Regions from separate parts of the Methylosinus sp. KRF6 genome, predicted to be linked through region 3. Evidence: predicted binding sites of a transcription regulator. Region 3 holds the regulator's gene; each other region holds the start of a gene.

Region 1 (7,563 bases), 530 kb from region 3:
CTCTGGTCGGCGCCCTCGACCTTCGGATATATCGTCGCAATTCCCTTTGCGCTGGCCAGCGCTTCGCCTAATCTCGGAGCTTGGTTCGCCCGCATGGGACTCTGCGGCGTCCCGGAAGAATTCGCGCCTCCCGCGATCTTCGGCCGGCTGCAGCGCCGACCCGAGCGAAAAGAGGAGGCGGAAGCGGTTGCGACGCCCGCGGCGTTCGATCGCTAATTCTGCATGAGGGCCGATGGAAGCAGACGCTCGAGCAAAAGACGAAGCGCTCAGAAAAGAGCTCCGCGCCTCGCTGCGCGTGCTGCGCTCGAAGGGCGCGGACGGCCGGCCTCTGCCCCCGCGCATCGCGCCACGCCTCGTCGTCGTGGCGCCGCAGCGGGCGGCAGACGAACCTCTGCCCGCGGCGCTCCGCATTCTCGTATCGGCCGCGCTCGCCGCCATTCTGCTATTGGGCGTCTCGGCGCTTTCCGACGCCGCGGCGCACGCTATGAATGCGATGGAGCGACGCTCCATCGCCTCGCTGGACACCAGCCGCTCTCACTTCGGCTTCGGCCAATAGCCCTGCGGAGCGCCCGGCGCCCCCACTTGCGTCGTCTCCACCGGCCCTTCGCCGGAGATCTGAATGACGACCTCCTCCTCGCCCGCGCCATCCCAATGCACGCCGCCGGCCGGATGCAGCACATAGGAGCCCGCCGTCACCGGCCGCGCCTTTTTGAAATCCAGTTCCTCGCCGACGCCGTTCCACCATGTGCCCTTCACCACCACGGCGTAACGATCGCGCGAATGGAAGTGCGGGTTGGAATGATGGCCGGGCGGAAAACGCACGCGCACCACATAGAGGCCGGGCTTGGACGGATCGCCGGCAAGCACCGCCTGGGCGGGTCCGAGGCCGAGCGGGCTCTTGAACGGGACCTCGTCGGCGGGCGTATAGACGAAACTCTTTTCCGGCTCGGCGCCGATGCGGGAAGACTGGGCGATGAGCGTCGCCGCTGCAGCGCCCGCCAGGAGAAATCTGAGCTTGCTCATAGTCTGCTCTGTCGACGCCGTAGGAAATCGCATAGCGCGGCCGCGCCTCGCCGCCCAAGGCTGGAGCATAATCACTAAAATCTATAAGATAAATGTTATTTTATCCGCGGAAGACGCGCTTTCCGGCGCCGCAATGCGCTCGCCTCGCTGCGACGCCGAGACCCAGTCGCCGGACGGATTTGGCGCGCTTTCGCGACTGCGGCCGTTTCCTGGCGCTATTGCGAAACCCTGTCGCAAACTCTAGTGTCGGCGCCGGTTCGACACCGGGCGCCCATGAATGGCGGATGCGGGAAAAGACGAGCGCCCGCGGCCTTCGCCCTGCCGGGCCGCGAGGAGGAAACCAGAGGGAAATGAACAACAAGAACAACAAGGTCATTACCGCCGACGAAGCAATTGCGCTCATCAGCGAAAATGACGTTCTGACCACCACCGGCTTTGTTCAGAGCTGCATTCCGGAGGCGCTGCACGCCGCGCTGGAGAAGCGCTTCGTCGAGACCGGCGGGCCGCGCGGCCTCACGCTCATCATGACCGCCGGCGCCGGCGACAGCAAAGGGCTCGGCACTGGCCGCCTGCACCACGAGGGCCTGCTGCGCCGGGTCATCGCCGGCAATTTCGGCCGTATGCCCAAGGTCGCCCAGGCCGCCGCCGAGAACAAGATTCTCGGCTACAACCTGCCGCAGGGCGTCATTTCCCAGCTCTATCGCGCCTGCGCCGCCGGCCAGCCCGGCCTCTTCTCCAAGGTCGGCCTCTATACTTATGTCGATCCGCGCTTCGGCGGCGGCCGCGTCAACGAAGTGACGACGGAAGAGATCGTCAAGCATGTCGTCATCGACGAAGAAGAATGGCTGTTCTACACGGCGACCAAGATCGACGTGGCCTTCATCCGCGGCACCAGCGCCGACCCTTCCGGCAATATCAGCATGGAGAAGGAGGCGCTGACGCTGGACGTGCTCGCCCAGGCCATGGCCGCGCATAATAATGGCGGCATCGTCATCGCCCAGGTCGAGCGCATCGTCGAGGCCGGCTCCATCCGCCCGAAGGATGTGAAGGTTCCGGGCATTCTGGTGGATTGCGTGGTCGTCGCCGATCAGCCCGAACTGCACCGCATGAATTACGGCGTCATGTACAATCCGGCGCTGGCCGGCGAGATCCGCGTCCCGGTCGAGAGCATGGCGAAAATGCCGCTCGACGCGCGCAAGATCATCGCGCGCCGCGCCGCCTTCGAGCTGCCGCCCAATGGCGTCGTCAATCTCGGCGTCGGGGCGCCGGAGGGCATAGCCGCAGTCGCCAATGAAGAGAAGCTCACGCCCTTCATCACTCTGACGACGGAAGCCGGCGCCATTGGCGGCGTGCTCGCCTCGGGCTCCTCCTTCGGCTCGGCCACCAACGCCGATTCGATCATCGATCAGAACACGCAATTCGACTTCTATGACGGCGGCGGTCTCGACATGACCTGCCTCGGCATGGCCGAATGCGACGAGCAGGGCAATGTGAACACCAGCCGTTTCGGCGGCCGCCTCAACGGCTGCGGCGGCTTCATCAACATCAGCCAGAACGCGCGCAGCGTCGTCTTCGCCGGCACTTTCACGGCCGGCGGGCTCGAGATCGCGATTCAAGACGGCGAGGTGAAAATCCTCAAGGAAGGCCGTGCGAGAAAGTTCCTGAAATTCGTCGAGCAGGTGACGTTCAGCGGCAAATATGCGCAAAAGCGCGAGCAGCCGGTGATCTATGTCACCGAGCGCTGCGTCTTCCAGCTGAAGAAGGAAGGCCTAGAGCTGATCGAGGTGGCGCCGGGCATAGACATAGAGCGGGACATTCTCCCGCATATGGACTTCAAGCCCATCGTCAAGCATCCGATCCCTATGGACAGGCGTATCTTCATCGACGAGCCGATGGGGCTGATCTCCGATCTGCTCAATCTCGATCTGCAGGATCGCGTGAGCTATGACGCCGATCGCAATATTCAGTTCCTCAATCTCGAGGGCTGGAGCGCGCGCTCCAAGCGCGATATCGACGATCTGCGCAAAATGCTGATCGACGCCTGCCAGAAGATCGACAAGCGCGTCAATCAGGTCGTCAATCTCGACAATTTCCGCATCAGCGAGCATCTCTATGATTACTATGCAGAGATGATCCAATATATGCTGGAGAACTATTATCTGACGACGACGCGCTATACGACCAGCGCCTTCCTGCGCTTGAAGCTCAAGGAAGCGCTGAGCAAGCGCGGCATCGCTCCCCATGTCTTCGAGCGCAAGGAGGATGCGCACAGCTTCCTCGAGGTGATCGGCGAGGGCTGACGACGCCGAAGGAGCGGCGGGGCCTATCCACCCTCCCCTTCTGGGGGAGGGTCGGCCAGCGATAGCTGGACGGGGGGCAACGACGAAGACGAGGGGGCCGAGCGCATTCGCGCTCGATCTCCGTTCACCCCGGAGTGGAACGCTCTCGATTCCGGCGCGCATTGCGCTACAATCTGCGAAATGTCGCGCCCTTCACACGCAGATTACGCCATCACGCCGCAGATCCTGCTGCGCGCCTATTCGATCGGCCTTTTCCCTATGGCGGAAAGCGCCGACGAAGAGCAGCTTTTCTGGGTCGACCCCCAGGAGCGCGCCATTTTCCCGCTGGATGCGTTCAAGGTCTCGCATTCGCTCGCCAAAACCATTCGCTCGGACCATTTCGAGGTCCGGGTCGATACGGATTTCGACGCCGTCATCGAGGCTTGCGCCGCCTCCGCGCCCAAGCGCGAGAACACTTGGATCAATTCCGAGATCAAGCGGCTCTATCGCAAGCTGTTCGACATGGGCTTCGCCCATACGGTCGAGTGCTGGCGGGAAGGACGGCTGGTCGGCGGCCTCTATGGCGTCTCCATGCGCGCCGCTTTTTTCGGCGAGAGCATGTTCCACGTCGAGACCGACGCCTCCAAGGTGGCGCTGGCGCATCTCGTCGCGCGGCTGGTCAAAGGCGGCTTCCGCCTGCTCGACACGCAATTCATGACCACGCATCTGGCCTCGCTCGGGGCGATCGAGATCGGCCGCGACGCCTATCATGGGCTTTTGGAAGAGGCTTTGTCGGCTCCGGCCCGCTTCGCCGCCTGGCCGGACGATTCGCCCGTGCCCGGACGCGAGATCGTCGCCATATTGCGGCGGGAGCCGGAGATCAGAACGGAAAAGGCGATGGAGCCGTAGCGGGCGCCGGAGCCTGCTGAGCCGACGGCTTCTTTTTCTTCTTCTTGGGCTTTTCGGCCGGCGCGGCCGCGGGCTCGGCGCTCTCCGGGGCCTTTGCGCCCTCCGGCGGAACCGAATCGCGCGGCCCGATCGGCGCCGCCTCGACCGGAACGGGGGCGATTGGCTCCACCTTGCGCGAGCGGGAGCGCTTCTTCTCCTGCGGAGCGGCCGGGGCCGCCGCAGCGGCGGGCTCGCTCGCGGGAGCCTGAACCGTCTCCTTGCCGCCGCGGCAATCGACCAGCCAGACGTCATAGACGGGATGCTCGACGCCATGCAGGCCGGGGCTCGCGGCGAACATCCAGCCGGAGAAAATCCGCTTGGCCTCGTTCTTCCCCGTATCCTGCTCGTCGACCTCGACGAAGCCGGTAGTCTGCGGGGCTTCGGTCTGGGGACGCGTGTTGCAGACGCGGGGCGTCACCTGCAGCGAGCCGAATTGCACGGTCTCGTCTATAGCGACGTCGAAATTGATGATTCGGCCGGTCGTCTTGTCGAGCCCGGCGAATATAGCGGTCGGATTGCGGATCGGATCGGCGGCCGCGCCGAGGCCAATGAGCAAGACGGCCCCGGACAGAGCGAAACGCAGGCGGAAGCAGCGGGAGATCATATCGGCTCTCGTTTCCGATCTCTGGCTCGGGCCGGCCGCCCGCGCCTCATGCGCCGTCGTTGAACAGGAAGAGCATGGCGGATCGATGGTCGCGGGCGAGGCCGCGACCGCCTCGCATCAAGCCTCGGGGGTCCAGGCCTGATAGTCGCCGCCGGCGGGAGCGCGGCGGCCCTCCGCCAGGATCGAACCCGGCGGATGATAAGCGGCGGAAGTGCCGGTCAGATTGGGGCGATAGGGAAGCTCCCATTCCTTCGGCGCGTATTTCTCCTGGGTGGGCGGCGTGTCAACCGTGTGGTGCAGCCAGCCATACCAGCCGGGCGGCGTCGCCGAGCCCTCGGCATAGCCCTTATAGATGACCCAGCGGCGCTCGAAGCCGAGCGCCTTGTCCTTCTTGCCGCCGCGGCGGCGGTAATAGACGTTGCCGAACTCATCCGTCCCGACGCGCTCGCCATAGAGCAGCGTCCACAGGCCCGTGCTGAGCGTCGCCCGGTTCCACCAGGTGAAGAAGCGAATGATGTAGGACATGTCGGAAGCGTCCAAGAAAGTTTGCGTGGCTCCTTATTGCGTCAAGACGGCGCAATGTCCAGTCGGGCGCGCCACTTCCCGATGCGCCGATACGCGAGCTTTGCTTTTGACCGCGAGTCGTGGAAAAGGAGGAGTGTGACAGAAAGACGACAGCCGCCGCGCCCTCGAAGGCGCGCCGCACAAGCTGAGACTATTGGTTTTCGGCTCGCGCGAAAAAAAAAGCTCGCGTCGAATTCCAGGGATGGCTGCATGATTTCCAAGGCTTCGAGGCTCATTGTTCACGCCGCTCTGGCGGCGATCCTTTCCGTGGGGAGCGCGCGCGCCCTCGATATTTCCGGCGCCGGCGCGACTTTTCCCCTACCCGTCTACGCCAAATGGGCGCAGAGCTATTCGAAGGAAACCGGCAATCGCGTCAATTATCAGTCGATCGGCTCGGGCGGCGGCATAAGGCAGATCAAGGCGCGCACCGTCACTTTCGGCGCCTCCGACCAGCCGCTGACGGCCAAGGAGCTCGACGCCGCCGGGCTCATCCAATGGCCGCAAGTGGTAGGCGGCGTCACCCCCGTCGTCAATTTGGATGGGATCGGAGCCAATGAACTCGTCCTCGACGGGCCGCTCCTCGCCCGCATCTACCTCGGCGAGATCAAGCTTTGGAACGACCCGGCGATCCGCGCCCGCAATCCGAAGCTCACTCTGCCGGCGAAGCCGATCGTCGTCGTGCATCGCTCCGACGGCTCCGGCACCACCTTCTGCTTCACCGATTATCTCTCCCGCGTCTCCGCCGATTGGAAGGAGAAGGTCGGCGAGAACGTCGCCGTGGAATGGCCGCTCGGCCTCGGCGCCAAGGGAAATGAAGGCGTCGCCAATAATGTCGCCACGACGAAGGGCGCCATCGGCTATGTGGAATTCGCCTACGCCAGGCAGAACCGGCTCACCACCGTCAGCCTGGTGAACAGCGACGGCAAGATCGTCGCGCCGGGCAAGGAGAGCTTCGAGGCCGCCGCCGCCAACGCCGATTGGGCGAGCGCGCCGGGCTTTTTCCGCCTGCTCACCGGGCAGCCGGGCGCCGCCTCCTGGCCGATCGCGGCGGCGACCTTCATTCTGCTGCCCAAGCAGCCGCAGGATTCGGCGGCGGCGCTGGAGGCTCTGAAATTCTTCGACTGGGCCTTCGCCAAAGGCGCAAAGGCGGCCGAAGAGCTCGATTTCGAGCCCATGCCGCCCTCCGTGGTGACTCTCATCCGCAAGAGCTGGGCGGCCAATGTGAAGGATGCGAATGGAAAACCGCTGCTGAACTGACCATAAAGGCGAAGGGGCCCGCTGGCGGCCTTCGATTCGGGGAGCGGCCGATGGCGGCGACGATTTCCGCGAAATGCTGCGTCGTCGGCGGCGGCCCGGCGGGGCTGATGGCGGGTTTTCTGCTCGCCCGCGCCGGCGTCGAGACGATCGTCCTCGAAAAGCACGCGGATTTCCTGCGTGATTTTCGCGGCGACACGATCCACCCCTCGACGCTTCAGCTCGTCTTCGAGCTCGGCCTGCTGCAAGAGTTTCTGAAGCTGCCGCATCGCAAGGCGTTTCAGCTCTCGGCCTTTCTGGGGGACCGCAAATTTGTCATCGCCGATTTCCGCGGCCTGCCGACCTTGTGCAAATTCGTCGCCTTCATGCCGCAGTGGGATTTTCTGGACTTCATCGCCGGCGAGGCGAAGAAGCTGCAAAATTTCCGCTTGCTGATGCAGACTGCCGCCGAGGGCCTCGTCGAGGAGGACGGCCGCATCGTCGGCGTGCGCGCCACGGGGCCGGCGGGGCCGCTCGAGATCCGAGCCGATCTCACCATCGCCGCGGATGGGCGGACGTCGCGAATGCGCGAATCGGCAGGCCTCGAGGTCGAGGATTTCGGCGCGCCGATGGATGTGCTGTGGTTCAAGCTGCGGCGCGAGGCGGACGACCCGGAGGAGACATTCGGCCGCATCGCGCCCGGGCGCATGGTGGCGATGATCGAGCGCGGCGCCTATTGGCAGATCGGCTATGTGATCCCCAAGGGCCGAGCGCAGGCGCTGCGCGGCCGCCGGATCGACGAATTTCGTCACGCCATCGCCGATTGCGTTCCCTTTCTCGCCGATCGCGTCGAGGATTTGCGCGATTGGGAGGATGTGAATCTGCTGACCGTGCAGGTCGATCGCTTGAAGA
Region 2 (7,563 bases), 250 kb from region 3:
CTCTCGCCGTTCTGCTCGCTCACGCCAATGTGCTCGTCTCCTTGAGCGACATGATGGTCGCGCCGCATGGGCCGCTCGTCTATGCGTGGTGGTTCGTCACCGCTTTCTCGCATCAGGCGGTGACGGTCTTTTTCGTGCTGTCGGGCTTTCTCGTCGGCGGCCGCGTCTTTGTGGCCATGGAGCGGCGGACGCCCTTCCTGCGCGCCTATTTCGTCGATCGCTTCGCCCGCATCTATCTGGTGCTGATCCCGGCGCTGGCGCTGACCTTCGGTCTCGACGCGCTCGGCCGCGATCTTTTCGCCGGCGCAGGCGTCTATGAGCTTCCCGGCCTCGAGGGCGCCTATGAGGCCTCGCGCATTCTCTCGACGCTGGCCATGCAGCAGAATATCTGGGCCGGCCAGGCCGGCACAGACGGCGCGCTGTGGTCGCTGGCCTGCGAGTTCTGGTACTATCTTTTGTTCCCGCTGCTGCTGCTTCCTTTGGCGCGCGCCTATTCGGAACCCGCGCGCCTCGCCGGCTTCGCCCTCGGCGCGCTGCTGCTGCTGCTCCTCTCGCTTCCCTCCTCGCGCGTGCCTTTCGGCTTCGCGCTATGGGCCATGGGCGCGCTGGCGGCCCGCGCGAAGCGCCCGCTCTTCGCCGGCAAATATCTGTCGCTGGGGATTTTTCTCGCGGCGCTCGTCGTCGCCCGCCTCGCCGCGCGCGGGCCTCTCTTCGAGGCGCATCCGGTTCTGCACGACATCGCCGACGCGCTCACCGCGGCGACGCTCGCCAATCTGCTGGCGACGCTGCGCTTTTCGGAAAGCGGCTTTGCGCTCGGAGATTCGGCGCTGCATCGCCGGCTCGCAGATTTCTCTTTCTCGCTCTACGCCACGCATATGCCGATCGTTTTCTTCTTCTGGGCCGGAGCCGGCCATATTTTCGGCGTGGACTGGCACAAGCTTCTGCCGACGTCGACGCATTGGCTCGTCACGGCGGCGCTGCTCCTCGTCGCCGTCGCGACGGCCTTCGTCTTCTCGCGTGTGACCGAGGCGCATACGCCGGCGCTGCGGCGGCTTCTGCATGCGGCTGTCGCCGCGCTGGACCGGCGCGCGCGGCTCGGCCTGCGCGCCCGCTGGATTGGCCATGGTCGAGCCGAGGGGCTATAACTCGGCCCCGCCCAGCTTTTGTTTGGAGCGCAGTCCGATCGCTCCAAAGCCACCGGAGACTCATGCCGATCCTCTTATCGCAATTCATCGAAGCCTGTCGTTGGGTGGGCGCGCTGCTGGTGCTCGCCGTCCATTCCACCAATATGTTCGTCAATCTCGCGGACATAATGAGCGCTCCCCATGCGGCGAGCGTCTACGCCTGGTGGTTCTTCGTCAGCTTCGAGCTCGGTCATCAGGCCGTCGTCGGCTTCTTCGCCATTTCGGGCTATCTGGTCGGCGGCGCCGTGCTGGCGCAATTGCGCAGGGACAAGCCCTTTCTGCGCGACTATCTCATCCATCGGTTCGCGCGCATCTATATCGTGCTCGCGCCGGCGCTGCTGGTCACAGTGGTGGCGGATGGGATCGGCCGCGGCTGGCTCGGCGACAGCGGCGTCTATGACTGGCCGGTGTTCAAGGACCATTATCGCGCCGATCTCTTCCTCGGCTCGCTGGCCAATCTCTCGGCGATCTATTGCGATTTCTTCGGCACCAATGGACCGCTCTGGTCGCTCGCCTGCGAGTTTTGGTATTACATCTCCTTTCCGCTGCTGCTGCTGCCCTTCGCCCGCGCCTATTCGTTGCGAACGCGCGCTGTCGGATTCGCGCTCGGCCTCGCCATTCTGGTGGTCATGTCCATCCCCTCCGGGGGCTGGTTTCGTTTCGGCTATCTGCTCTGGGGCCTCGGCGCGCTGGCGACTCTGGCGCGGCGCCCACTGGTCCAATCGCGCTGGATCGCGCTCGCGCTCTATGTCGTCGCGGTCATCCCCATCCGCCTTCTGGTGCGCGGCCCCAATCTCGAGGCTCATCCCTATCTCGCCGACGCGGCCGATCTTCTGGGCGCCGTCCTCTTCCTCAATCTGATGGTGACGCTGCGCTTCGGGCCGCAGCAGGGCTGGGCGCTGTTCCAGCCGCAGCTGCATCGGCGGCTCGCCGATTTCTCCTTCTCGCTCTACAGCGTCCATATGCCGGTGCTGATTCTGGCGCGCGCCTTCGTCGATCAGCGCTTCGGCGCGCAATGGGCGCGCGAGCTGGCGACGCCCGCCCATTGGCAGATGATGGCGGCGGTGATGACAGCGGCGGTCGTCTTCGGCTTCCTCTTCTCGCGCGTCACCGAGGCGCACACCAATTCCGCGCGGCGCGCGCTGCGCAGAGCCTTCGAGGCGGCGGAGGAGCGTCGGCGCCGGCGCGTCCCGCCGCCGCTCGAGGAGCTGGAGCGCGAGCCGCAAAAAGCCGACGCCTGATTGTGAAGGTCAACCGTGCCGCCCTCTGTCGACGAACCGTCGCATCCCTCCTCTAATGGCGAGGACCCGAGGCGGGCCGCCGAAGGCGCGCGCCCGCGGGGACGCACGAAAATGAAGACGATGCCGTCGAGCGTCGCGATCGTGGGCGATTCGCCCTTTCTCTGGGTCATGCGCTTCGATGCGGAGGGCGCGGCGACGCTCGTCGCCGACCACGATTCCGCGCAGCTCGATTCGGATGCCGACGGCTATTTCTGGGTCCATCTCAATGTCGCCGATCTGCGCTATCGCGATTGGGTCGCCGGCCGCCGGCAAATGCCGGCCGAGGCGCGCGCCCTGCTCATCGACCAGGACAGCCATCAGCGGCTCGACGCCGACGAGCAGGCGCTCTGGGGCGTGATCGCCGATTACGGCCGCGATCTCGAGCGTGAGGAAGACGTGCTGCGTCCCTTGCGCGTCGTCGTCACCGAGCGCTGCATCGTCACCGCCCGCCGCTACGCCGTCGAATCGACGGCCGCCATTCGGCAATCGGCTCTGGACGGCCAGCGCCTGCGCGCGCCGCTCGATCTCTTCGAGGCGCTGGTGACGCGCAGCCTCGTCTCCATGGACACCGGCCTCGAGAAGCTTCTCGCCAGATTCAACAAGATCGAAGATCGCGTGCTGGACGACGAGGCGCATGACGACCGGCGCGATCTCGGCGCGCTGCGCCGCCAGACGATCCGGCTGCGGCGCGAGCTCGCCGACGGCCAGCGCGTCTTCTCGCGCGCCGCCTTCTCGCCGCGCGTCTCGCCGCCGGCCCATGCGACGCTGCGCCGGCTGACGCAGCGCTTCGATTCGCTGCAGCAGGAGCTGCAGGCGGTGGAGGAGCGCGCCCGCCTGCTGCAGGACGAGATCGTCTCCAACCTCACGGCGGAGACCAATCGTCAGCTCTATGTGCTGACCATTCTCGGCACTCTGCTCATGCCGCCGACTCTCGTCTCCGGCATATTCGGCATGAACACGAAGAATCTGTTCTTCGCCGATAATGAGCAGGGGACGCTCTATGCGGCGGCGCTCTGCCTCGCCTCGGCGGCGGCGGCCTTTTTCGCGCTGATGTGGATCAAGCGCCGCGAGGGTTAGCGGAACTCGCGCCCACTCGCCGCGCACTGCCGATCGGCGTCACGCCGCTGCGAGGCTCTCGAACAATCCCCGGCCGTCGATTCCGCCGACCAGCGGATCGATGAGATTTTCGGGATGCGGCATCAGACCGAGCACATTGCGGCGTTCTGAAAAAATACCGGCGATGTCGTTGCGCGAGCCGTTGGGATTGGCCTCGCCGCCGACGCGCCCGAGTGAATCACAATAGCGGAAGGCGACGAGCCCCTCGCCCTCGAGCCGCGCGATCGTCTCGTCGTCGGCCTCGTAATTGCCCTCGCCATGGGCGATGGCGACCTCGATCGTCTGGCCCTGGCGATAGTGGCTGGTGAAGGCGGTGTCGGCGCGCTCGACGCGCAAATGCTGCATTCGGCAGACGAAGCGCAGATTGGCGTTGCGCATCAGCACGCCCGGCAGCAGGCCGCCCTCGCACAAAATCTGGAAGCCGTTGCAGACGCCGAGCGTCAGACCGCCGCGCGCGGCATGGGCGCGCACCGCGTCCATAATGGCGGCGCGGCCGGCGATGGCCCCGCAGCGCAGATAATCGCCATAGGAGAAGCCGCCCGGCAGCACGACGAGATCGGTGCCCGCGGGCAGCTCGGTCTGCGAATGCCAGACCATGGCCGGCTCGTGGCCGGTGGCTCGAGCGAGCGCGCGCGCCATATCGCCTTCGCGATTGGAGCCGGGAAAGACGATGACGGCGGCTCTCATGGGCTCGCGATCTCGATCTGGAAATTCTCGATGACGGTGTTGGCGAGCAGCTTCTCGCAGGCGGCGCGCAGCCGCTCCTCGGCGAGCGCGCGGTCGGAGCCCTCGAGCTCTATGTCGAACACTTTGCCCTGGCGCACGCCGCCGACGCCCGCGACGCCGAGCGAGGCGAGCGCGCCCTCTATGGCCTTGCCCTGCGGATCGAGCACGCCGTTTTTCAAGGTGACGATGACGCGGGCTTTCATGCGGCGGCTTTCTCGGGGTTCGGCTGCAATGGGCTGGCCGCAGGGTTAGCGGGCGACGCGCCGGAGCGCAAGCCGTTCTCTCGCCGCCGTTCTCGCCGCGCCGCTTCAGGCCGAGCGCGAGCGCAGGGCGTAGACGAAGCCGGCGGCGCCGAGCAGCGCGATCGTCGCGGCGAAGATCGGCTGGCCGGCGGCGAGCGTCAGCACGACGGCGACGAAGGTCGCGACGCCGATCACCGACGTGACGATGAAGGCGCCGAGCGGCGAGGCGGAGCCGGCTGCCGTCGCGCTGCCCCGCCGCGGCTGGCCGGCGACGGCCGAGACGATCGCCTGATAGGCGGGATCGAAAATGATTCGATCGATCGAAAGCGGCGGCGCCGAATAGGGAAAGCCGCCGGAGGGCGAAGCGAAATCGCGGTCATAGGTGGTCGCCTCGAAGGCGCCCGGCCCCGTCTTGGCCAGATAGATGTCGATGGTGGCGGTGTCGCGCTCGCCGTCGCGGACCAGCAGAGCGGCGCGAATCGTCGCGGCCGCATCGTCGGCGTTGCGCGAGGGCAGGCGCGAGCGTGGAACGACGTCCGCCTCCTCGAGGAATTCCTTCGTCGTTTCGCCGCGCGCCTCCGCGGCGGAGCGCGCCGCCGCCTGCGCCTCCCGCACGATGATGCGCAGCGGAACGCGTTCGCCGACGAGGCGCGGCAGGTCGGAGAGCGCGGCCGCGCTCGGCCCATAGGCCGAGGTCAGATTGGCGTCCTCGCCGCTGATTTCTTCGCCGGAGGCGGCGCCGAGCGGCATGGCGAAATTTCGATAGCCGGCGGGAAGTGCATCGCGAAGGCCGGGGCCGGGCGGCGGTGTTTTGACGGCCGCCGTCGTCGCCACGCTCGCGTCTTCGACCGGCTCGGCCTTTGCTGTGACAGGCGCGACGCGCGACAGCGCGCGCACGCCGGGCGCTCGGGATGTAACGGCGGAAATCGGCGATACCATGATTCGTGACACCCATGGCGCGTCGCTTCGTACGCGCGCGCAGATTGGAATTTCCGGCTTGCGCGAAGCTGACGCCAGCGCAACCAGAGCGATTATTCGCAGGTCGTCTTCGACGCCGGGTTATAGAAAAGAGTCGAATGCCGCCGACCTCGCTCTATCTGCCTCGGGAGCAGGAGGGGCGCGAATGTATGCGGTCTCCAATTATCCGGGGCGTCGCCGCGCGACGCAGGAGGCGGCGCGGCGCGAGGTTTTCGCCGTCGTCGGCTCGCTCGCGCGCGAAATGCATCCGCAGCGCAGCGTTCCGGCGGAAATCTCCCTGTCCAGCCGGCTCGAGCAGGATCTCGGCGTCGACAGCCTGGCGCGCGCCGAATTGAACATGCGGCTCGAAAAGGCTTTTCATGCGCATCTGCCGATCGAGGAGCTCGGCCGCGCCGATACGGTCGGCGATCTGCTGACGGCGCTGGAGAAAGCGCCCGGCGCCGAGCCGCCGCCCGTCGTCGAGCCTGCCGCGGGCGAGGCGCTGCCGCATATTCGCGCCGCCTTCGAGGCGAGGACGCTGACCGAAGCGCTGGACTGGCACGCCGCGCATAATCCCGAGCGGCTGCATCTGACTTTTCTGCGCGACGCGGCGACGCCGGCCGGCGCGTTCACCTATTGGCGGCTGGCCGACGAGGCGCGCCGGGCGGCGGAAGGCCTCGTCGCCCGCGACGTCGCGCCCGGCGACCGCATCGCGCTGATGCTGCCCACCGGACTCGATTTCTTCGTGGCCTTTTTCGGAGCGCTCTACGCCGGCGCCATTCCCGTGCCGATCTATCCGCCGATGCGCATGGCGCAGATCGAGGAGCATCTCACCCGCCAGATCGGCATTTTGCGCAACGCCGGGGTGAAGCTGCTCATCACGGCCGCCGAGGGGATTCGTCTCGCCGGCCTCGCCCGCCGCCGGGTGGAGACATTGGAAGAAATCGTCGCCGTCGCCGATCTTGTGAGCGGCGCCGATGGCGCGCCTTTGCCGCCGACGCGCGAGGCGGGCGCGACCGCCATGTTGCAATATACGTCCGGCAGCACGGGCGATCCCAAAGGCGTCGTGCTGAGCCACGCCAATCTTCTCGCCAATGTGCGCGCCATGGGCCTCGCCATAGGCGCGACCTCGGCCGACACTTTCGTGAGTTGGCTGCCGCTCTATCACGATATGGGATTGATCGGCGCCTGGCTCGGCTGCCTGCATTTCGGCGCGCCGCTCTATGTCATGTCGCCGCTGACCTTTCTGTCGCGGCCGGCGAGCTGGCTGGAGGCGATCGACCGCCATCGCGGCACGCTGAGCGCCGCGCCCAATTTCGCCTTCGAGCTCTGCCTCGACAAGATCGATCCGGCCCAGATCGAGGGACTCGATCTCTCCTCGCTGCGCATGGTCGCCAATGGCGCGGAGCCCATCTCCCCGCGCACCATCCGGCGATTTGCCGAGAAATTCGCCAAATATGGTTTCCGGGCGGAGGCCATGGCGCCTGTCTATGGTCTCGCGGAAAATTCCGTCGGCCTCGCCTTTCCGCCGCCCGGCCGCGCGCCGCTGATAGACCGCATCTCCCGTGATTTGCTGGCGACCGACGGTCGCGCGGAGCCGGCCGGGGACGCGACGGCGGCTCTTGAGTTCGTCTCCTGCGGCGCGCCGCTGCCGGGCCATGAAATCCGCGTCGTCGACGGCGCCGGCCGCGAGCTCGCCGAGCGGCGCGAGGGCCGGCTCGAGTTCCGCGGACCTTCCGCCACCGCCGGCTATTTCCGCAATGAGGAGAAGAGCAAGGCGCTGATTCGGGACGGCTGGCTCGACAGCGGCGATCGCGCCTACACGGCCGGCGGCGAGGTCTATGTCACCGGGCGGGTGAAGGACATCGTCATACGCGCCGGGCGTCATCTCTATCCGCAGGAGATAGAGGAGGCCGTCGCCGCGCTCCCCGGAATCCGCAAAGGCTGCGTCGCCGCTTTTGGCGCGCCCGACGTCGAGACCGGCACGGAGCGGCTGATCGTCGTCGCCGAGACCTATGAGACCGCGCCGGAGGCCCTCGGCGCGCTCGAGACCAAGGT
Region 3 (7,563 bases):
GCTGATGCGCATCGAGCAGAAATCGGGAGCCTGACCTTTGTCCCTCTATTCCTCCCGCCGACGCACCAATGCGCTCGCGACCACTCTGTGCTGGACCGGCACGATTTTCGGTCTCGCCTGGCTGGTGCTGATCCTCGGCGCGCTGATCTATGAAGGCGCCCGCGGCCTGACGCCGGCCGTCTTCACCGAAATGACGCCGCCGCCCGGCTCCAGCGGCGGTCTGCTCAACGCCATCGCCGGCTCGCTGGTGATGACGGTGATCGGCGTGCTGCTCGGCACGCCGCTCGGAATGCTCGCCGGCACCTTCATGGCCGAATATGGCCGCTACTCGAAGCTCGCCACCGTGGTGCGCTTCATCAACGACATTCTGCTCAGCGCGCCCTCCATCGTCATCGGCCTCTTCGTCTATACGGTGGTGGTGGCCCGCGTCGGACATTTCTCCGGCATAGCCGGCGCTCTGGCGCTCGCCGTGCTGGTGGTGCCGGTCGTCGTGCGCACGACGGAGGACATGCTGCTGCTGGTGCCGAGCCCGCTGCGCGAGGCGGCGGCGGCGCTCGGCCTGCCGCGCTCCCATATGCTGATGCGCGTCGCCTATCGCGCCGCGAAATCCGGCATCGTCACCGGTGTGCTGCTGGCCGTGGCCCGCGTCTCCGGCGAGACGGCGCCGCTGCTCTTCACCTCGCTCAACAATCAGTTCTGGAGCACCGACCTCAACGCGCCGGTCTCCAGCCTGCCCGTCGTCATCTTCCAATTCGCGCTCTCGCCCTACAATGATTGGCAGCAGCTCGCCTGGACCGGCGCTCTGCTCGTCACCGTCGCCGTCCTTCTGCTCTCTATCACCGCGCGCGCGCTCAGCAGCCAGGGAACACAAAAATGACCGCCATGCCGGTTGTCGAAGCCTCCATTCCGACCAAAGTCTCGGTTCGCGATCTGGATTTCTATTATGGGTCGTCGAAAGCGCTGAAATCGATCTCGCTGCCGCTCTACACCAATAAGGTGACGGCCTTCATCGGCCCGTCCGGCTGCGGCAAATCGACTCTGCTGCGCATATTGAACCGCATGTACGACCTCTATCCGCGGCAGCGCGCCGAGGGCGAGGTGCTGCTCGACGGCGAGAACATCCTCGACCCGAGCATCGACCTCAACCTGTTGCGCTCGCGCGTCGGCATGGTGTTCCAGAAGCCGACGCCCTTCCCCATGTCGATCTACGACAATATCGCCTTCGGCATTCGCCTCTATGAGAAGCTGTCGCGCAGCGAGCTCGACGGCCGCGTCGAGGCGGCGCTGCGTGGCGCGGCGCTGTGGGACGAAGTGCGCGACAAGCTGAATTCGAGCGGCCTCGGCCTCTCGGGCGGCCAGCAGCAGCGCCTGTGCATCGCGCGCACCGTCGCCATTCAGCCGGAGGTGATCCTGTTCGACGAGCCCTGCTCGGCGCTGGACCCGATCTCGACGGCGAAGATCGAGGAGCTCATCGACGAATTGTCGGAGCGCTACACGATCGCCATCGTCACCCACAATATGCAGCAGGCGGCGCGCGTCTCCGATTACACCGCCTTCATGTATCTCGGCGATCTCGTCGAATTCGGCGAGACGAACAATCTGTTCACCGCGCCGCAGAACAAGAAGACCCAGGACTATATCACCGGCCGCTTCGGCTGAGCGCGATCGCGCACGAGGATTATGAGACATGAGCGAACATATCGTCAGCTCCTATGACCGCGACCTCGAAGTGCTCGGCCGCCGTATCGCCGAGATGGGAGGCATCGCCGAGAAAATGCTCGCCGAAGCCATGGATGCGCTCGCCAATTTCGACATCGAGCTCGCCCATCGCGTCGTCGCCACCGATCAGCGCCTCGACGCGCTGCAGCGGGAGATAGAGGAGAACGCCATCCTCACCATCGCGCGGCGTCAGCCGCTCGCCATCGATCTGCGCGAATGCATCGCCGCGATGCGCATCGCCGCCGATCTCGAGCGCGTCGGCGATCTCGCCAAGAGCATCGCCAAGCGCACGGTGAAAATCCTCTCCGAGGCGCGCGTGCCGCGCGCCATCATCGGCCTCAAGACGATGGCGGAAGTGGCCGCCATGCAATTGAAGGACGTGCTCGACGCCTACGCCCAGCGCGACGTCGAGCGCGCCCGCGCCGTGTGGACCAATGACAGCGAGCTCGACGCGCTGGAAGATTCGGTGTTCCGCGATCTCCTCACCTTCATGATGGAGGATCCGCGCAACATCTCCTTCTGCACGCATCTGCTCTTCTGCTCGAAGAATATAGAGCGGATCGGCGATCACACCACCAATATCGCCGAGACGATCGTCTATCTCGTCACTGGCGAGTCGATGCCGACCGACCGCCCCAAGGGCAAGTCGTCCAGCATCTCCCCCAGCATGGAAACGGATGAGCCCTCGCAATGAACGAGATTCGCGTCGCAACGCCGCGCGAGACGCCGCACGATCGGGCGCCGCGAATTCTCGTCGTGGAAGACGAGGCGGCCCTCGCATTGTTGCTCGCCTATAATCTCGAATCGGAAGGCTTCCAGGTCGAACATGTCGAGCGCGGCGACGAGGCGGAAATCCGCCTCGCCGAATCCGTGCCCGATCTCGTCATTCTCGACTGGATGCTGCCCGGCGTTTCCGGCTTGGAAATCTGCCGGCGGCTGCGCGCGCGCGACGACACGCGCACAATGCCGATCATCATGCTCACCGCGCGCGGCGACGAGAACGAGCGCGTGCGCGGTCTCTCGGTGGGCGCCGATGATTATGTGGTGAAGCCCTTCTCCACGCCGGAGCTGATGGCGCGCGTTCACGCTCTGCTGCGCCGCGCGCGGCCGGAGCGCGTGGCGACGCGGCTCGTCGCCGGCGACATAGACCTCGACCGCGAGACGCGGCGGGTGAAGCGCGGCGGCCGCGAGATTCATCTCGGCCCGACGGAGTTCCGCCTGCTGGAATATCTGATGGAGAAGCCCGGCCGCGTCTTCTCGCGCGCGCAATTGCTCGACAGCGTCTGGGGGCTGTCGGCGGAGATCGACGAGCGCACCGTGGACGTCCATGTCGGCCGTCTGCGCAAGGCGATCATCCGCGGCCGCGAGAAGGACCCGATCCGCACTGTGCGCGGCACCGGCTATTCTTTCGACGAGACCTTCGGGCGCAATTGAGGCGCGGCCGAAGGCTCCTCTCTCGACATCGCATCATCACGCTGTCGGCGCCGCCTCGTCGCGAGCCGTCTCGACGAGGCGCTTGAGATCGCCGAGACCTTGCTCGAAAGCGCCGCCGACCATTTTTTCCGGCCGCATGACGAGGCTGAACAGCTTGCCGAGGAAGGGCTGGCGCCCTTTCATGTCCCAGGTGACGAGCGAGCCGCCATTCTGCGGCGCAATGGTGAATTCGACGCGATTGCTGCATTTCATCGGCCGATCCAGGCGTAATGTGACGACCACTTTCGACGGCGCGACGGACTCGACGATCTCGACTCGCCCCGCGCCGACCTTCGCATTGCCTTCGAAATCGCAGGCCGCGCCGACGCCGCGTTCCGGCCCGGCGTAGGAGAGCTTCACACTCGGATCCTTCACGAAAGGACTCCATTCATTGCTCGCGCGCGGATCGTCGATCAGCGGAAATATTCGCTCCGGCGGCGCGGCGATGAAGATGGAGCGCGCGATATGGCAGACGTCCGGCTGGCGCGCGGCCAGGACGAGAATTGCGGCGATGATGACGGCGACGCCGGCGCCGATGATTTCCAACATGTCGAACCTCGAAAAAAAGCGGAGCGGCGCTCCCGCTCGCGAGCGAAAGAGCGCCGCGCGCCGTCATTGCGGCAGCACCACCATCCAGGGCACGCCGAAGCGGTCGGTGAGCATTCCGAACGCGGGTGAGAAGAAAGTTCTGGTCAAGCGCATCTTCGTCTCGCCGCCCTCGGCGAGCGCTGCGAAGACGCGTTCGGCCTCCTCTTGCGTCTTCGCGCTATAGGACAGCGAGAAGCCCTTGAAGCCGGTCTCCTCGCCGTCGCCGTCCGAGCCGAAGACGATCGTGTCGCCGATCTTCAGCGCCATATGCATGACCTTGGCGCTCCAGCCCGGCGGCAGCATTTCCTCCGGCTGGGGCAAAGGGCTGTCCTTGTAGCGCATCAGCATCTGTATCTGCGCGCCGAGCGCCTTCTCATAAAAGGCGGCGGCTTCTTCGGCGCGGCCGTCGAAGATCAGATAGGGTTGAATCGACATCATGTTTCTCCCAGCGAGCGTCGCGGACGGGCGCTCGTTTCGTGGGAGGAGATCATGTCCGCGCAAAGCGCTTCGTCAACCGTCCCGCACCTTTTTCACTTCGGGACGATGATCATCCAGAGCACGCCGAAGCGATCGACCGCCATGCCGAAGGTGGCGGCGAAAAACGTCTCGCCCAAGGGCATTCGCGCTTCGCCGCCATCGGCGAGCGCGCCGAACATGCGCTCGGCCTCCGCCACGCTCTTCGCCTCGAGCGAGACGCCGAATCCGTTGAAGCCGGAAGGACCCGTTCCGCATCCATCCGACAGGAAAATTTCCGAATCGCCGATCCGAAGGCAGGAATGCATGATCTTCTTGCCCCAATCGGGCGCGAGCGCGCCGGGCGGCGGCGGCTCGGGGCTCTCGTCGAAGCGCAGCAGGAAATTCACCTCGGCGCCGAGCGCTTGCCGGTAGAAAGTAATGGCTTCGTCGGCGCGGCCCGAGAAGAAAAGATAAGGCTTGATCGTCATTGGATGCTCCTTTTTTTGAAAAATGGCGGGGCTCGGTCAGTCCTGCGCGAGATAGGCGTCGAGCTGCTCGAGTGTTCCGGCCCAGCCATTCCCCTGGGCGTCGAGCGTGGCGGCGAAGGTCGTGATCTCTTCCGCGCTAGCCTCGAAGGGCCGCGCGCGCAGCGTCAACTCGGAGCCGCCGCTTTCCGTATCCGCGAGGAGAAAGGTCGTCTCCACCTTCAGCGGCCAGGTCTCGCTGAGCGGATGGCGCGTGAGTCCGCGGTCTTCATCGGAAAAAGAGTCGACGAGCACGATGCGCGTCGGCGCTTCGATCTCGCGATATTCGAAGAGGCCCCATATGGCGCCGCCGTCCTGCGTCCGCAGCCCATAATGATAGGAGCCGCCGGGACGAAAATCCATTTGCAAGGCGATGACCGGAACGCCCTTCGGCCCGAACCATTGCGCCATGCGCTCCGGCTCCGCGAACGCCTTCCACAAGAGCTCGCGTGAGGCGGCGAAGCGGCGTGACGTGACGAAGACGGGACCTGCCGATTCCTCGATGAAATCGCCGAGACGTCCGAGATTTTCGGCGAGGCCTGTCGCGGCGCCATAGTCGCGCACGACGCGATCGCGCTCGGCGAGGGAAGGAAAGCGCATACGCCAATCGATGCGCGTCTTCTCGCCTTCCTGAGAGAGGGCGATGATCGTCTCCATCCGCACGGGCTCGACATTCTCGTCATCGCCGGGATGAAAATAGGCGATGCGCTCCGGCCGCAGGATTTCGCAAAAGACGATCTTATTCTCATAATCGCGCCCGTCCGGGCCGTGCATGACGAAGCGCCAGACGCCGCCCGGCGCGAATTCGAAAGCTTGCGTCGTGAGCGAAAAACCCTTCGGCCCGAACCATCGCGCCAGCCGATCCGGCGCGGCGAAAGCGTCGAAAACCAGCGGGCGTGGCGCTTCGAAGAGACGCGTCCCGGAAATCTCCGGAACGTCCGAAGGGACTGAAATGCGAGCATCGTCGGACATGACGCCTCCTCAATGATCGCTTGTCGCCAGCTCGCGCGCGAGGGCGCCGAGCTGATCGAATGCGCCGGTCCAGCCATGGCCGTGCGAGGCGGCGGACTCGGCGGTGGCGAGGCCGCGCTGCACGAAGATCATCTCGGTCTTCCCGCCCTGCTCCGTGAGCTCCAACTCGATCGTCGTCAGCGCTTTCGGCTCGAGATGATTGCGCTCCCATTCATGCGTCATCACGAGCCGCGCGGGCGCGTCGATCTCGAGATATTCGCCATGATGAATGAACTCCTCGCCCTCGGGCGAGCGCATCCCGGCGCGCCATTTGCCGCCGATGCGCAGATCATTCTCGGCGAAGAGCACGGTGAATGTCGCGGGGCAGAGCCAGCGCATCATATGCTGCGGCTCCGTCCAGCATTTGAAAACGAGCGCGCGTGGCGCCTCGAATGTGCGCAGCAGAATGAGCCGATGCGGCGTGTCGCTCTCGCCGGCCTGGCGCGCGAGGCCCTCGAGAATTCCGGTCCAGCCGGAACGGATGGCGAAGGATTTGGCGGCCGCTTCCGCCGTCATATGGTGCGTCAGCGTCAAGAGGCTGCCGGCGCCGTCGGGACGAATGTCGATCTCGATCCGCGTGGACGGGCCTTCGCGTTGCATTCCGAGAGTGAAGACGAGACGGCTCGGGCGTTCGATCTCGATATATTCGCCGAAATGCGTCGCGAGATTCTCGCCGCGCTGCTCGTGGATGGCGTAGCCGCCGCCGATGCGCGAGTCGATCTCGACATGCGCGGATTGGCCATTCGGCGTACGGAACAGCCAGCCGCCAACGGCCTTCGGATCGAGCCAAGCGTCGAAGAGCAGCGCCGGCGGCGCGGAGAAGCGCCGCGTGATCGTCAGCGGCGGGATGGCGTCGTCAATTCTTTTGAGCATCGGGGTCGCCCTTCTGCAATTCGGCGAGATAGGCGTCGAGCCGGTCGAAGCTCTCGTCCCAGAAGCGCCGATAGGTCTCGAGCCAATCGGAAACGTCGCGGAGCCGCGCCGCGTCCAGCTTGCAGGGACGCGATTGGGCGGCGCGGCCGCGGGTGATGAGGCCGGCCTGCTCGAGCACCTTCAGATGCTTCGAGACCGCCGGCTGGCTGATGGAAAAAGGAGCCGCCAGTTGGCCGACGGAGGCTTCGCCCTGAGCGAGCCGCGCGAGTATGGCGCGTCTCGTCGGATCCGCCAGGGCGGCGAAGGTGGCGCTGAGGGGGTCGGGCATTAATTACCTACCATGTATGTAACTAAAAGGTTATATAACTGATCCGGAAATCCGCTGTCAAGCTCCGCCTCTCGGCTTCGCTCGCGATCAAGTCTCTCGAAGTATTTTCGCCATCGGCCCGCCACGCGCGAGCTCGTCGATGAGTTTGTCCAAATATCTGATTTCGCGCATGGTCTGCGCTTCTAATATCCTCCAGTCGGACGCCGCAGATCATGCCCGTGATCGCGACGCGCGACGGATCGAGCCGCGGCGCCAGCGCAAAGAACGTTTCGAAATCCGTCTGCTCCTCCAGCCGAGCGCGCAACTCGCGCGGATCATAGCCGGTCAGCCAGGCAATGATCTGATCCACCTCTTCTCGCGTACGTCCCTTTTTCTCCGCTTTCGTTGGCTTTGGCGCGAGGTCCCGGCGGCATGTCGCTGCGGCAGACCGCCGCTTGGGCGCCGACGTGCTCGCCTTGTATCGCTTGCGATGGCAGATCGAGCTCGCCTTCAAGAGGCCGGCCGAGCCGAAAAGGGCGGGCGCAGCTGGACATACGCCCATCTGATCCTCGCCATCCTCACCGACGAATGCAGCCAGGACCTCCTGGACTC
Region 4 (7,563 bases), 2.2 Mb from region 3:
GAAGACGGCACCGCGGCCCGAACTTTCTTCTATCTCCAGTCGGCCGCCCATCAGCGCGGCGAGATGGCGCGAAATGGCGAGGCCGAGGCCGGTGCCGCCATGCCGGCGCGTCGAGGAGCCGTCGCCCTGCTCGAACTCCTCGAAAATAATGTCGCGCGCCGCCGGCGCGACCCCGGGGCCGGTGTCGGCGACGCGGAACACGAGCGCGCCCTCGGCGTCGCGCTCGACACGCAGGCCGACGCCGCCGCTCGCGGTGAAATTGACGGCGTTGCCGGCGAGATTGACCAGCACCTGGCGCACGCGCGCGGCGTCGCCGGCGACCGTCTCCGGCGCGTCCGGCGCGATATAGCTCGCGATTTCGAGATGCTTGGCCTGGGCGCGCGGCGCCAGCAGCTCGACGACGCCCTCGACCAGCGGCGCGAGCGCGAAAGGCTCGACCTCGAGCTCGATCTTGCCGGCCTCGATCTTGGAGAAGTCGAGAATATCGTCGATGAGCTGGGCGAGCGAGCGGCCGGAGGCGGCGATCGCCTCCACATAGCTCGCCTGCTCGGCGTCGAGCCGCGTCGCCGCCAGCAATTGCGCGAGGCCGAGCACGCCATTGAGCGGCGTGCGGATTTCATGGCTCACCGTGGCGAGGAAGCGCGATTTGGCCTGGCTCGCGGCTTCGGCGCGGTCGCGCGCGGCGGCGGCGGCGCGCAGCTCCCAGATTTCGTCGCGCAATCCCTCGAGCTCGGTCTCCACCGCTCGGCGCCGGCGCGTTCGGCGCGCGCGCGCGAGCCACAGCCAGCCGGCCGCGGCGAAGGCCGCGAGAGAAGCGAGCGCGATGAGAACGCAAGAGGGAACAGCAGGCATTCGGGCGGTCCAGAACCTTTTCGATCGACCTCGTTGTTTCACGACAATCGAGAGAAAGTATGAATTGGCGGGGGAAGCGCGAGCCGAACCTCGGCGCTTCGCTAATGAAGGCTTGCGCAGGCTCTCGAAAAAGCCGGACTTTTTCCGGCTCAGGCGGCGACCCGTGCGCGGGCGGAGCCGCCGCGATAGGCGAGCGCTTCGGCGAGATGGCGACGCGTCACGGCCTCGGAGCCGTCGAGATCGGCGATGGTGCGGGCGAGCTTCAGCGCGCGATGGAAGCCGCGCGCCGAGAGCGCCAGACGTTCGGCCGCATCGCGGATCAGCGCCGTCCCAGAGGCGTCGAGCGCCGCGATTTTCTCGATCGCGCTCGCCGGAGCGCTGGCGTTGGTGGCGTCGCCCGGAAGGCCGAGCTTCTCGTAACGTCGTCGCTGGCGGTCGCGCGCGGCGGCGACGCGGGCCGCGACCTCGGCCGAGCCCTCGGCCGGAGGCGGCAGCACGAGATCGGCCGCCGAGACGGCCGGAACCTCGATCCGAAGATCGAAACGGTCGATCAGCGGGCCCGAGAGCCGCGCCTGATATTGCGCGACGCAGCGCTCATTGGGCTGGCGGCGGCAGGCGAAGCCGGGGTCGAGCGCATGGCCGCAGCGGCACGGATTCATCGCCGCGACGAGTTGGAAACGGGCCGGATAGACGGCGCGGTGATTGGCCCGCGAGACGAGGATTTCGCCGGTCTCCAGCGGCTGCCGCAGGCTGTCGAGCGCCTGCGCCTGAAACTCCGGCAATTCGTCGAGGAACAGAACGCCATTATGGGCGAGCGATATCTCGCCCGGCCGCGCGTGGGAGCCGCCGCCGGCGAGCGCCGCCATGGAGGCCGAATGATGCGGCGCGCGAAACGGCCGCCGATCGGTGAGCTCGCCGCCGGCGATCTCGCCGGCGACGGAATGGATCATCGAGACTTCCAGCAGCTCCCGCGGCGACAGCGGCGGCAATATGGACGGAAGCCGCGCCGCCAGCATGGATTTGCCGGCGCCGGGCGGGCCGTTCATCAGCAGATTGTGGCCGCCGGCCGCCGCGATTTCCAGCGCCCGCTTGGCGCTCTCCTGGCCCTTGATGTCGGCGAGGTCCGGCAGGCCCGCCGCAATGGCGCGCACCGCCGGCGCGGGCCGGGAGAGAACCTGCGTTCCTTTCAGATGATTGACGAGCTGGATCAGCGACCGCGGCGCGACCACTTCCATTTCGCTGGACGCCCAGGCGGCCTCCGGCCCGCATCGACGCGGGCAGATGAGCCCTTGGCCGCGCATATTGGCGGCGACCGCGGCGGGCAGAACGCCGGCGACCGGCGCGATGGCGCCGTCGAGTCCCAATTCCCCGAGCACGGTGAAGCCGTCCAGCGCGTCCGACGGAATGGCGCCGATCGCCGCCATCACGCCGAGCGCGATCGGCAGATCGTAATGGCTGCCTTCCTTGGGCATGTCCGCCGGCGCGAGATTGACGGTGATGCGCTTGGCCGGCAGCGCGAGGCCGGAGGCGACGAGCGCCGCCCGCACCCGCTCCCGCGATTCGGCGACGGCCTTGTCGGCGAGGCCGACGAGCGTGAACACCACATTGCCGCTGGCGATCTGCACTTGAACGTCGACCGGCTTGGCTTCGATCCCTTCGAAGGCGACCGTCGAGACCCTGACCACCATGGCGACAGCTCCGAACCCGTTTTCCAATCGCTCTGACGCAAACGTCGCCATAGTAGACGCGTCGCCCCGCCTCGGCAAGAACAATATGAGAACGAAATTTTGCCGCGCTTCGGCAACGGCCCGCTAACCGGCGAGAGCTAGTCTCGCCGGCCGGACGAGCAGGATGGGTTTTTTGAGGATTTGAGAAACGACGCCATCGTGCGGCCGCGCTCGCGTGACCTAAAGAGCGCGAATTTCCCTGAACGCGGGTAGGCGAAATGGCTCGGAAAAAACGAAAGACGTCGGTCTTTGGCGTTGCGGCTGTCGTGGCCTGCGCCTCGGTTTTGGGCTTCGCGCCGGGCTTGGGCGCGGCGAGCGCGCGAGCGGCCGAATGCGGGCGCAATGGCGAGGGGTTCGAGGCCTGGCTCGGCGGTTTCGAGCGAGAGGCCGCGGCGGCGGGAATTTCAAAGCCGACGATCGATGCGGCGCTCGGCGACGTCTTCTATGATCGCTCGGTAATCTCGCACGACCGCGGGCAGAAGGTGTTTCGCCAGACTTTCGAGCAATTTTCGGCGCGCATGGCCAATTCGTTTCGCGTCCGCAAGGGGCGCTCGCTGCTGCAGAAACATGCGGCGCTGTTCAAGCGCATCGAGCAGAAATATGGCGTGCCGGGGCCGGTTCTCGTCGCCATATGGGGGCTGGAGACGGATTTCGGCGCTTATCTCGGCGATTTCGCGACGATTCGGGCGCTGGCGACGCTCGCTTATGATTGCCGGCGTTCGGAAAAATTCCGCGGCGAATTGCTCGACGCTCTGCGCATCGTCCAGCGCGGCGATCTCGATCCCGCGCAAATGCGCGGCGCCTGGGCCGGCGAAATCGGCCAGACGCAGTTCATGCCCTCGTCCTATTTGAAATTCGCCGTCGATTTCGACGGCGACGGCAAGCGCGATCTCGTTCACGACACGGCGGATGTGCTCGCCTCCACCGCCAATTTCCTGCAGGGCTCCGGCTGGAAGCCGGGCGCCGGCTGGAACGAGGGCGAGCCCAATTTCCCCGCGCTGCTCGAATGGAACAAGGCGAAGGTCTATTCCAAGACCATCGCGCTGCTCGCCGAGAAGATCGGAGGCGCCGGCGACTGAGCGGCCTTCGCCGCTCGGCGGATTATTCCGCCGGCTCGGCGTCCGCCGTCTTCAGCGGATGTATCGGCCGATGCCGCAGATAGACGAAGAACATGGCGACGACGCCTATGCCCATCAGCAGATAGAGGGGGAGCGTGCGCATGAAGCTCATTCCCACAGAGAAGGGAAAGCGCGACACCCATCGCTCGCCATGCTCGCCGGTCACGGTGACGATGCCGACGAAATAGCCCGCGTCGGGAAAATAGTGCTCGAAATTGATCGTGCCGGTCGGATAGAGGCGCGGACCGCGATAGGCGACAGTGACCGCGTCGATATCGGCATTCTCCTTCTCCTCGCCGCCGACGTCTTTGACGATTCGGATCTCCACCGCCATGTCGCGCAGCTCGTCCTGCTCGGCGTCGAGCGCGATGATGGTGTGGCCGGTCGCCGGAATATCCTCGCAGAACTCGTTTTTCGAGGCGTCGGGAAGATAGCCGGTGAAATTCATGATGTCGGGGCCGACGAACAGGCGGCATCGCCCTTCGGCGGAGCCGAGCCGGCCATGCGCCGAGGCGGGCGACGCCGCGGCGAGCAGCGTCAGCAGCAGGACGAGGAGAGCGGGCGGAGAGAAACGAGTCGCAGAGCGCAGAAACCCATCGATCGACCGCCAGAACGGGGCAAGACCGCTGTCGGGCATGATGATTCCCCCATGGAGCATTTTGTGCGCGCCTCGTTTCCCCGGACAGGCTCGCTTCGACGACGAAACGAGAGCCGGATCGCGAGACCCGGTCGCTCGCCGCCCGCGACAATGCGGCATGTTAGCGCATTCTCTGGGAGCGGCAAGAGCGCGAGCGGGCGGCGCGAGCGGCGAGTGGAGCGATCTGCGCTCTTCCCATCGCCCGCGATAGTTTTCGAACGCGGCGGGCGATCAATACTGCATGTTTTTCTTGAAGCTTGTTGGACGAGGCGCGGACTTCGCCGGATTTGCCGCACGGACTCTTGTTTTTCCTCCGCTCGCACGCCATATTCGGCGGCGAGGACCGCGCCGATTGGCCGGATGACCGGCCGCGCGGCCTTTTACGAGAGGATGCTATGTCCAATTTCGACCGCAACACGAGCTTCGGCTATCGGGGCGGCGTCTCCCGAGCCGGCACGGCCGAGATCGACCAGGGCCTGCGCGCCTACATGCTCGGCGTCTACAATTACATGGTGCTGGGTCTCGGCGTCACCGGCCTGGTGGCGCTGGGCACGCATATGCTCGCCGTCGCCAAGGAAGGCGGCCGGCAGATCGCGCTCACCCCCTTCGGCCAGATGCTTTACACGAGCCCGCTGAAATGGGCGGTGATGCTCGCGCCCTTGGCGTTCGTGTTCTTTCTCGGCTTTCGCGCCGACCGCGTCTCCGCTGCGACGGCTCGCAACCTGTTCCTCGCCTTCTCGGCGGTGATGGGCCTGTCGATGTCGTCGATCATGATCGTGTTCACCGGCGCGTCGATCGCCAAGGTGTTCTTCATCACTGCCGCGGCCTTCGGCGGTCTCAGCCTTTATGGCTACACCACGAAGCGCGATCTTTCGGCCTTCGGCTCTTTCCTGGTGATGGGCCTGATCGGCTTGGTGCTCGCGAGCCTCGTCAATCTGTTCTTCCAGAGCACCGTGATGCAGTTCGCTCTGTCGATCCTGTCGGTGCTCATCTTCGCGGGCCTCACCGCCTGGGACACGCAGTCGATCAAGGACGGCTATTATCAGAGCGCCGGCTATGGTCACGAGGTGGTGGCGAAGCAGAGCATCTTCGGCGCGCTGTCGCTCTATCTCGACTTCATCAACATGTTCCAGTCGCTGCTCTACCTCTTCGGCGAGCGCAACGACTGATCGCGCGATGCGCGAGCGACAGAGAATGAGAAGGCTCCGCTCCGGCGGGGCCTTTTTTGCTTCGGCGAAAGTTCAATCGCGCACCAATTCCAGCTTTTTCTGCAGCACGGCGACGACGCGCGCGAGATCGTGGCCGCGGCGCATCACCAGCCCGCCGGCGGCGACGACGCAGAAGGCGCCCTGGCGGCGGGCGAGCTCGGGGTTTTTCTCGATGCGATAGAGCGGCGCCTCGCTGGCGCGGCGAAAGATCGAGAACACGGCCTTGCCGGGAGAAAAGTCGATCGCATAATCGCGCCATTCGCCGGCGGCGACCTTGGCGCCGTAGAGATCGAGCAAGAGCCGCAATTCACGCCGGTCGAAGGACACGAGCGGAGCGCTTTTCTCGGGCGCGGCCCTGGGGCCATTCTTGTCGTTGCGATCCTTGTCGTTGGTCCCGCGGCCTGCCACGACGGCGAGCAGGCCGCGCCGCCTGCTGGGTTCGGTCGTCTCCGTCTCGCTCATGCCGCTGTCCCCATTTCTCGCGCATGATCGCGCGGCAAATGCGGGAGGGCAAGACAAAGATGACAATCCGGCGACGATCGGTCCTGCGCGCAAAAGACGAGATTTCACATTTTCGCCAATATCGAGCCCCTTGTCCGCCAAAGGAGGCGACCAATATCTAGCCTATTGCCTCGACAGGCTCGAGAAGTGGTTTTTCCGGATTTCGTCAGCCCCCCAGCCCCCCGGAAGGGCGCTTTTCGAGCAGCGTGAGTTCGTGGCGATGGACGGGCCGGCCGAGCACGCTCGGGCGGCCCGTCTTGTTTTGCGCGCGCGCCTTTCGTTCTCGCGCGCCGCTCATCGCGGCGAGCGATCTTGCAACTTCGCCGACGATCCCCGATATCAGCCGCGCGCTCCGCTCGAGGCGGCTCGGGCAGGGGCATTGCCGATCAATGACGATCTCTATATCCCGGCCAGCGCCCGCGCGCCGTCGGCCATGCTTCCATTTTGCGGGAAGCGGCGCGGGGCGAGGCCGACAGACAAGCGGAGACGACGCCCGTGAACGATCACGCCGAAACACATACGATCGACGCAGCCGAGCGCAGCGACTACGGCTTCCAGGCCGATGTCGCGCGGCTCCTGGAGCTGATGACTCATTCGGTCTATTCGGAGCGCGACATTTTTCTGCGCGAGCTCGTGTCCAATGCGGCGGATGCGATCGAGAAGCTGCGCTTCGAATCGGTGGCGAACGAAGCGCTGGCGGCGCAGGCCGGCGCGCCGCTCGTCACCATTGCGCTCGACAAGGAGGCCCGCACGCTGAGCGTCGCCGATAATGGCGTCGGCATGTCGCGCGAGGATCTCGTCGCCGCGCTCGGCACCATAGCGAGTTCCGGCACGCGCGCCTTTCTCGATGAGCTCGCGGCCAAGGGCGGCGATGAGCAGGGCGGCGAGAAGGGCGGAACTCTGATCGGACGTTTCGGCATCGGCTTTTATTCCGCCTTCATGGTCGCAGATCGCATCGAAGTGGCGACCCGCCGCGCCGGCTCTGCGGACGCATTTCTCTGGACGTCGGAAGGCAAGGGCTCGTTTCAGATCGCGCCGCTCGCCGTGGCGGACGCGCCCGCGGTCGGCACGAAGGTGACGCTGCATCTCAATGCGGAATCCGAGGAGTTCCTCGAGCCTTATCGCATCGAGCAGATCTTGCGCGAGCATTCGGGCGCCATAGCGATACCGATCGACCTCGTCGAGGAGAAGGGCAAGGAGCCGCGCCGCCTCACCGACGGCTCGGCGCTGTGGACGCGGCCGAAATCGGAGATCAGCGAACAAGACTATAAGGATTTCTATCAGCAGATTTCCGGCCAGTTCGATGAGCCGGCGCTCACCATTCATTGGCGCGCCGAGGGGCGCACCGAGTATACGGTGCTCGCCTTCGCGCCCGGCTCGCGGCCCTATGATCTCTTTGATCCGCAGCGCAAGAGCCGCTCCAAGCTCTATGTGCGCCGCGTGCTGATCTCGCGCGAGGCCGATCTTCTGCCGCCCTGGCTGCGCTTCATGCGCATCGTCGTCGACAGCGCCGATCTGCC

What was found. Region 3 encodes PhoB, which activates phosphate uptake and scavenging genes when phosphate is short. Its sites were predicted from a motif close to TGTCATNNANCTGTCAT; they were not measured.
Region 1: the regulator PhoB is predicted to act here: its motif matches at 5,515-5,531, upstream of pstS (phosphate ABC transporter substrate-binding protein PstS).
Region 2: the regulator PhoB is predicted to act here: its motif matches at 2,452-2,468, upstream of KP010_RS08615 (CorA family divalent cation transporter).
Region 4: the regulator PhoB is predicted to act here: its motif matches at 6,064-6,080, upstream of KP010_RS17985 (DUF2794 domain-containing protein).

Annotation. Positions count from the first base shown of each region.
Region 1 is NZ_JAHLJF010000001.1:1,010,160-1,017,722, forward strand. Features, by position in the region: gene mdoH (glucans biosynthesis glucosyltransferase MdoH) at 1-216, shown strand, start outside; gene KP010_RS04840 (hypothetical protein) at 233-556, shown strand; gene KP010_RS04845 (cupin domain-containing protein) at 535-1,023, opposite strand; gene KP010_RS04850 (acyl CoA:acetate/3-ketoacid CoA transferase) at 1,374-3,323, shown strand; gene aat (leucyl/phenylalanyl-tRNA--protein transferase) at 3,504-4,211, shown strand; gene KP010_RS04860 (DUF2155 domain-containing protein) at 4,183-4,854, opposite strand; gene KP010_RS04865 (NADH:ubiquinone oxidoreductase subunit NDUFA12) at 4,972-5,379, opposite strand; gene pstS (phosphate ABC transporter substrate-binding protein PstS) at 5,629-6,675, shown strand; gene KP010_RS04875 (FAD-dependent oxidoreductase) at 6,726-7,563, shown strand, end outside.
Region 2 is NZ_JAHLJF010000001.1:1,790,260-1,797,822, reverse strand. Features, by position in the region: gene KP010_RS08625 (acyltransferase) at 1-1,145, shown strand, start outside; gene KP010_RS08620 (acyltransferase) at 1,208-2,425, shown strand; gene KP010_RS08615 (CorA family divalent cation transporter) at 2,537-3,541, shown strand; gene purQ (phosphoribosylformylglycinamidine synthase subunit PurQ) at 3,581-4,267, opposite strand; gene purS (phosphoribosylformylglycinamidine synthase subunit PurS) at 4,264-4,509, opposite strand; gene KP010_RS08600 (hypothetical protein) at 4,615-5,445, opposite strand; gene KP010_RS08595 (AMP-binding protein) at 5,672-7,563, shown strand, end outside.
Region 3 is NZ_JAHLJF010000001.1:1,542,278-1,549,840, reverse strand. Features, by position in the region: gene pstC (phosphate ABC transporter permease subunit PstC) at 1-34, shown strand, start outside; gene pstA (phosphate ABC transporter permease PstA) at 38-877, shown strand; gene pstB (phosphate ABC transporter ATP-binding protein PstB) at 874-1,659, shown strand; gene phoU (phosphate signaling complex protein PhoU) at 1,688-2,413, shown strand; gene phoB (phosphate regulon transcriptional regulator PhoB) at 2,410-3,153, shown strand; gene KP010_RS07450 (SRPBCC family protein) at 3,190-3,741, opposite strand; gene KP010_RS07445 (VOC family protein) at 3,805-4,218, opposite strand; gene KP010_RS07440 (VOC family protein) at 4,311-4,724, opposite strand; gene KP010_RS22710 (SRPBCC family protein) at 4,761-5,732, opposite strand; gene KP010_RS07430 (SRPBCC domain-containing protein) at 5,742-6,644, opposite strand; gene KP010_RS07425 (helix-turn-helix transcriptional regulator) at 6,628-6,972, opposite strand; partial or broken gene KP010_RS22705 (DUF2200 domain-containing protein) at 7,060-7,354, opposite strand.
Region 4 is NZ_JAHLJF010000001.1:3,785,590-3,793,152, reverse strand. Features, by position in the region: gene KP010_RS18010 (ATP-binding protein) at 1-852, opposite strand, end outside; gene KP010_RS18005 (YifB family Mg chelatase-like AAA ATPase) at 1,002-2,540, opposite strand; gene KP010_RS18000 (lytic transglycosylase domain-containing protein) at 2,798-3,658, shown strand; gene KP010_RS17995 (hypothetical protein) at 3,681-4,334, opposite strand; gene KP010_RS17990 (Bax inhibitor-1/YccA family protein) at 4,730-5,503, shown strand; gene KP010_RS17985 (DUF2794 domain-containing protein) at 5,576-6,004, opposite strand; gene htpG (molecular chaperone HtpG) at 6,539-7,563, shown strand, end outside.